2 regions of the Streptomyces sp. CA-288835 genome follow, and region 1 is predicted to be linked to the other one. Evidence: predicted binding sites of a transcription regulator. Region 1 holds the regulator's gene; the other holds the start of a gene.

Region 1 (3,407 bases):
TCCGAGGCGAACGACATCCTCGGGGACCCCAAGAAGCGCAAAGAGTACGACGAGGCGCGCACCCTCTTCGGCAACGGCGGCTTCAGGCCGGGCCCCGGCGCGGGCGCCGGCGGCACGTTCAACTTCGACCTGGGCGACCTCTTCGGAGGCGCACCCGGCCAGGGCGGGGCGGGCGGCGCCGGCGGCGGATTCGGTGGCGGCCTCGGTGACGTCTTCGGGGGCCTGTTCAACCGGGGCGGCGCCACGGGCACCGGCACGCGTACGCAGCCCAGGCGCGGCCAGGACATCGAGTCCGAGGTCACGCTGAGCTTCACGGAGGCGGTGGACGGCGCGACCGTTCCGCTGCGGATGTCCTCCCAGTCACCCTGCAAGGCCTGTTCCGGCACCGGCGACGCGAACGGCACACCGCGCGTGTGCTCGACGTGCGTCGGCACGGGGCAGGTGGCGCGCGGTTCGGGCGGCGGTTTCTCGCTCACCGACCCGTGCCCCGACTGCAAGGGCCGCGGTCTGCTCGCGGAGACCCCCTGCGAGATCTGCAAGGGCAGCGGCCGCGCCAAGTCCTCGCGCACGATGCAGGTACGGATCCCCGCGGGCGTCAGCGACGGCCAGCGGATCCGGCTGCGCGGCAAGGGCGCACCGGGTGAACGGGGCGGTCCTGCGGGCGACTTGTACGTCATCGTGCATGTGGGCGCCCACCCGGTCTTCGGCCGCAGGGGCGACAACCTCACGGTGACGGTGCCGGTGACGTTCGCCGAGGCGGCGCTGGGCGGGGAGGTCCGGGTGCCGACTCTGGGCGGTCCGCCGGTCACCCTGAAACTGCCGCCGGGCACGCCCAACGGGCGGACGATGCGCGCCCGCGGCAAGGGCGCGGTCCGCAAGGACGGCACCCGCGGCGACCTGCTGGTCACCGTCGAGGTCGCGGTCCCCAAGGACGTGTCGGGCAAGGCGCGTGACGCGCTCGAGGCGTACCGCGAGGCGACCGCGGGCGAGGATCCGCGGGCCGAGCTGTTCCAGGCGGCGAAGGGAGCATGAGGAGACCATGGATGGCCGTCGACGCAACCCGTACGAGCTGACCGAGGAAACCCCGGTGTACGTCATCTCGGTGGCGGCCCAGCTCTCCGGTCTGCACCCCCAGACCCTGCGCCAGTACGACCGCCTCGGCCTGGTCTCCCCCGACCGCACGGCCGGGCGGGGCCGGCGCTACTCGGCCCGCGACATCGAACTGCTGCGCACGGTCCAGCAGTTGTCGCAGGACGAGGGCATCAACCTGGCCGGCATCAAGCGCATCATCGAACTGGAGAACCAGGTCGCCGCGCTGCAGTCCCGCGTAGCGGAGCTGGAGGCGGCCCTGGACGGCGCCGCCGCCGCGATGCAGCAGCGCGAGGCCGCGGTCCACGCCTCGTACCGCCGCGACCTGGTCCCGTACCAGGACGTCCAGCAGACGAGCGCGCTGGTGGTCTGGCGGCCGAAGCGCCAGCAGTCGGACTAGGGACAGCGCAACAGCGTTGACGGGCCCGGAGGTTGAACCTCCGGGCCCGTTCCCGTTCGCATGCTGCGATCATCTGTCCGACTACTGGATTCACTGGGGGAATGGAGCTTTCCCATGGCCATGGTGGGGCTGTTCTGGATCGCCGAGGGCGATGTGTATGTGGGGGCGAAGCCGTCCGGGCTCGCCCCGGGGGTGCGGCTGACGCCGGAGGGGGTCGTGGCCCTCGGTGACCGGCAATCGGGACTGTGGCCGTGGGACGACGTCCGCGCACTGACGGTCAACGATGTACCGGTGAAGTCCCTCAGGCGCCAGGCGGGCGCTCTGCTGGAGATGGCGCTTGCGGCGGCGTCCTGGCCGGACGAGGCGCCCACGATGACCGTATCGATCGAAACGGTCGACAAGGACGCCGAGTTGACGGCGTACGCGGCGGTGGCCTGGTACTCCCAGGAGGAGTACGACCTCTCGCTGACGCTCCTGTCGCACCTGGCGGCGGGCGAGGCCACCCTGCGGGCGACGTTGGCCGCCATGGCCCAGTGGGGGCGTGCACAGGAGGACGGGTCGCCTCGGGCGGCGGAGCGGGAGGGGCTGCTGCGGGAGTGGATCGAGGTGAGCCGGCTTCCGTAAGCGGTCTCGAACCCACTCCCGCATCGCGGGCCTACCGCCCCGCCGCCTGCCACAGCGTCACCGCCAGGGCGATGCAGGACGTGAGGGCTGCCAGGGACGGCAGGGGCCAGCGGGCGCGTTCCAGGGCTTCGAGGCGGGTCTCGTGTTCGTCGAGGGTCTTGTCCGTCTGGTCGGCGCGCTGGAGGAGGAGGGCCAGGTCGCCACGGGTGGTGGCGAAGCCGACGTCGACCGAGCGGCGCAGGCGTTCCAGCTCCAGCGCGACCTCGTCGGCCTCAGTCGTCGTCATGGTCGGCCTCCGTCCCGGCGTCCTCGCGCAGCAGCCTGTCCGTACGAAACGCTCTGCGCTTGGCTTCGGTCATCGTGGTCGCTCCTCTCTCCTCGTCTCCTCGGCCTTCGCCGCTCTTCTGCGTTCCTGCGTTCTTCTGCGCTCTTCTCCGGTCTTCGTCGCTCCGAGTGTGGGAACATATGTTCGATGACGAAGAGCGAGCGAATAGACTCGCATGGTGCGAGCGCGTACGCAAGTGACTACCCTCCGTGGAGGTGGGCGCGATGGTGACGCTCCAGGCCGTACATCAACTGCCGCATGGATCAGGGCGGTTGCCGAATCTCCACAGTTACGCGCGAGCGCGCACACACCTTGGTGCGAGGGCGCTCGGTACGTTGTCCGCGCGACGAGGGGAGAGCGGACATATGCGTTCCAGCTCACGGGCCGATGCCCGTACAGATCGCAGATACCGGGCCGAGGGGCTCGAGGAGTTCGCCGGCTGGATCGAGGATCTGCTGCGCGGCCGTGGTTACGACATCGACAGCCCGCGTGGGGGCGGTCGTTCGAAGCTCGCGGACGATGCCGGGGTGCATCGGGCCGCCGTGAGCCGGCTGTTGCAGCGTCAGTCCATGCCGGACCTGGAGACGATGCGGCGTATCGCGGCCGTACTGGGCGTGCCGCTGCGCGAGATGCTCATCCGCTCCGGTCGGCTGTCGGAGGACGACCTGCCGGTCGTCGCGGGCGGCGAGCACCCGGCGCCGGGGGTCGCTCATGCGGAGCTGAGTCCCGAGGAGGCGGCTCGCAGGATGGGTGTTCCGCCCGAACTGCGGGAGTTGTTCGCCAAGGTGGCGAGGCAGTTCCTGCCGGAGGGCGCCTGACGGGAGGGCCGAGGGAGTGGCGCGAGGGAGCCGAGGAGTACGGCATGAGGAATCCGGGCGGCGACGGCCGCGGTGACGAGGCGGAACGCGTCTCCAGGCTGGTGGGCGAACTGCTCATCGGACTCGGCGAGAAGCTCCGGGCGGCCGGCCC
Region 2 (3,407 bases), 600 kb from region 1:
CCATCGACTGCCGGATGGCGGCGGTGTCCTCGCCCTTGAGCTGCTCCTTCAGGTCCACGAGCGCGGCCTCGGTCTCGCTCCGCGCGTCGGCCGGGATCTTCTCCTCGTTGTCCTTGATGAGCCGCTCCGTCTGGTAGACGAGCTGCTCCGCCTGGTTACGGGTCTCGGCGGCCTCGCGGCGCCTGCGGTCCTCCTCCGCGTGCTGTTCGGCCTCGCGGACCATGCGGTCGATGTCGTCCTTCGGCAGCGCGGAGCCACCGGTGACGGTCATCTTCTGCTCCTTGCCCGTACCGAGGTCCTTCGCGGAGACGTGCATGATTCCGTTGGCGTCGATGTCGAAGGCCACCTCGATCTGCGGCACACCGCGCGGCGCGGGCGCGATGCCCGTCAGCTCGAACATGCCGAGCTTCTTGTTGTACGCCGCGATCTCCCGCTCGCCCTGGAAAACCTGCACGGTCACGGACGGCTGGTTGTCCTCCGCGGTCGTGAAGATCTCCGAACGACGCGTCGGGATCGTCGTGTTGCGCTCGATGAGCTTGGTCATGATGCCGCCCTTGGTCTCGATACCGAGGGACAGCGGTGTGACATCCAGCAGCAGTACGTCCTTGACCTCGCCCTTGAGCACACCCGCCTGGAGCGAGGCACCGACGGCCACCACCTCGTCCGGGTTGACGCCCTTGTGCGGCTCCTTGCCCGTCAGCTCCTTGACCAGCGAGGTTACGGCAGGCATCCGGGTCGAACCGCCCACCAGGATCACGTGGTTGATGTCGGACAGCTTGATTCCGGCGTCCTTGACCGCCTGGTGGAAGGGCCCCTTGCAGCGGTCGAGCAGATCACTTGTCAGCTGCTCGAACTGGGCGCGCGTCAGCTTCTCGTCCAGGTGCAGCGGACCCTCCGCGGAGGCCGTGATGTACGGCAGGTTAATGTTGGTCTCCGACGAGCTGGACAGCTCGATCTTCGCCTTCTCCGCCGCCTCGCGCAGCCGCTGCACGGCCATCTTGTCCTTGGCCAGATCCACGCCGTACGCGTTCTTGAACTGCTTGACCAGGTGGTCGACGATCCGCTGGTCCCAGTCGTCACCGCCGAGATGCGTATCGCCGTTGGTCGCCTTCACCTCGATGACGCCCTCGCCCATCTCGAGCAGCGACACGTCGAAGGTGCCGCCGCCGAGGTCGAAGACCAGGACCGTCTGGTCGTTCTCCTTGTCCAGTCCGTACGCGAGGGCCGCGGCCGTCGGCTCGTTGATGATGCGCAGGACGTTGAGACCGGCGATCTCACCGGCTTCCTTGGTCGCCTGGCGCTGGGTGTCGTCGAAGTACGCGGGTACGGTGATCACCGCGTCCGTCACGTCCTCGCCCAGGTACGCCTCGGCGTCGCGCTTGAGCTTCTGCAGGACTCGCGCGGAGATCTCCTGCGGGGTGTAACGCTTCCCGTCGATGCTGCCCTTGTCGGGGAAACGCCACGCGTGGTCCCCCATGTGCCGCTTGACGGACCGCGCGGTGCGCTCGACGTTCGTCACCGCCTGGCGCTTGGCGATCTCGCCGACCAGCACCTCGTTGCTCTTGGCGAACGCCACGACCGACGGGGTCGTCCTGGCGCCCTCCGTGTTCGTGATGACGGTGGGCTCGCCGCCTTCGAGGACCGAGACCACCGAGTTCGTCGTGCCGAGGTCAATACCGACCGAGCGTGCCATCTCTCCCTCCTCGTACGCTGCGGGTTTGGCACAACCTGCCTCACTCTTTGAGATAAAACTTGAGTGCTCTCTTGTCAAGGTGAGGACGCGCTCGGGGGACACTGCGGGTACGTTGTGGCTGGTCGCGCGGTACCGCCCAGCAAACCGGCGGAGCCAACCCGCTCAGGGCGAGATCTGCACCTTCTTCGACACCGTCACCTGGTCGATGTCCGACGTACGGACCGTGACGTTCATGGTCCAGGTTCCGGGGAGCGGAAGGTTGAGGGAGTTGGTGCCCCAGTAGCCGCCCTGGTCGGTGAGTTCGGCGTCGATGGGGCCGATCTTCTCGGCGGGCAGGGTGAAGGTGAGGCGGAGTTCGGGAACCGTGGCGATGACTCCGTCGGAGCGTATGACCACCGCCTGGACCGTGTTCTCGTTGACACGACCCGGCTCCAGAACGATCTGGACCTTGCCCTTGCCGTTCGGAGTGCCGACGTCGAAGGGGATCAGGGTCATCGAGGTCGTGGGCTGACCGGCCGGAGCCGTAGGCGTGTCCGGGGTCTCGGTCGCGGCCCGGCCCGGCTGGGTGCCGGTGAGAACCGTCGTGAGCAGCAACACCATGACGCCTACGACGACTTCGGCCAGTACGGAACGGCGCAGGGCCTGGTGAGGGGGCGGGCTCGCGGCGTGTTCGCCGCCTTCGCCAATGTCGACGGGCTTGCCGGGCTCATCGCGACCGTCGTGCTCCTCAACCCCCTCGGCCTTGCCGGTCTCGTCCCCCGCACCCCCACCCCCGGCACTCGTACTCGCCGCTCCCACCGCCTCCAACTCCCGCACCCGCACCGGCTCTTGAGCCGCGAGCAGCCCCGCCGTCCAGCGCCGCGAGTACGCCGCCGCCCCCAGCAGCAGCACCACCGCGCACACCTTGGCGGCCAGGATCCGCCCGTACGACGTACCGGTGAGCGCCTCCCAGGAACCGAGCCCCCGCCACGACTGGTAGACCCCCGTGATCACCAGGACCACCACGGACGCGAAAGCGAGCCGCGAGAAACGGGCCACCGACGCCGCCGAGGGCAGGGTCTCGTCCCGGCGCAGCGTGGTGAGCAGCGCAACGAGGCCGCCCATCCAGACCGCCATCGCGAGCAGATGCAGTACGGAGGAGACGATCGCCACGGGAACCTGGATCCCCGCGGACGCGTGCTCGGCGGCAGCCCAGGTGACCGCCAGCGCCACGGCGAGCACCCCGCCCGATACGACGACGGCGAGCTTCGGCCGCTCATCCACAAGCACGTCCGTCCGATCGTCCGCCCGCTCATCCGTCCGCACGTCCGCCCGTGACGCATCACGCGCACCCCACAGTCGTACGAGAAAGACCCCCGCCAACCCCACCAGCACCAGCCTCGCCAACAGCGCCCAGCCCGGCCTGCTGCTCAGCGTGTCCTTGAGGAGGGAGAGGTCGAGGAGGGTCGTGGGGCCGGTCCCGCGGGCGTACGGGCCGCGGAGGAACAGGAGCGCGACGGTGGACAGGAGCAGGGTCCACCAGGCGAGGCGGAACAGTTTCCGGAGGGGGCGTACGGCGGGCGGGCGGCAGGCGAGGACGAAGGTGGCGGCGCCGATGAGCAGTGCGCCGGCGGTGTATGCGGCGTACCGGGCCAGGTCGTAGAGCAGACCGGAGGCGGGGTCCACGGCGGGCTCGGCGGAGGCGTTCGCGGTGGTCGCCGAGGGTGCGCCGATG

Evidence for each region. Region 1 encodes HspR, which represses chaperone genes until heat shock. Its sites were predicted from a motif close to TTGAGNNNNNNNNNCTCAA; they were not measured.
Region 2: the regulator HspR is predicted to act here: its motif matches at 1,753-1,771, upstream of dnaK (molecular chaperone DnaK).

Annotation. Positions count from the first base shown of each region.
Region 1 is NZ_JBNJMW010000001.1:4,785,147-4,788,553, reverse strand. It holds gene dnaJ (molecular chaperone DnaJ) at 1-1,032, shown strand, start outside; gene ACQEVY_RS21470 (heat shock protein transcriptional repressor HspR) at 1,040-1,489, shown strand; gene ACQEVY_RS21465 (hypothetical protein) at 1,604-2,113, shown strand; gene ACQEVY_RS21460 (hypothetical protein) at 2,145-2,399, opposite strand; gene ACQEVY_RS21455 (helix-turn-helix domain-containing protein) at 2,804-3,256, shown strand; gene ACQEVY_RS21450 (hypothetical protein) at 3,301-3,407, shown strand, end outside.
Region 2 is NZ_JBNJMW010000001.1:5,388,201-5,391,607, reverse strand. It holds gene dnaK (molecular chaperone DnaK) at 1-1,693, opposite strand, end outside; gene ACQEVY_RS24370 (copper resistance CopC/CopD family protein) at 1,856-3,407, opposite strand, start outside.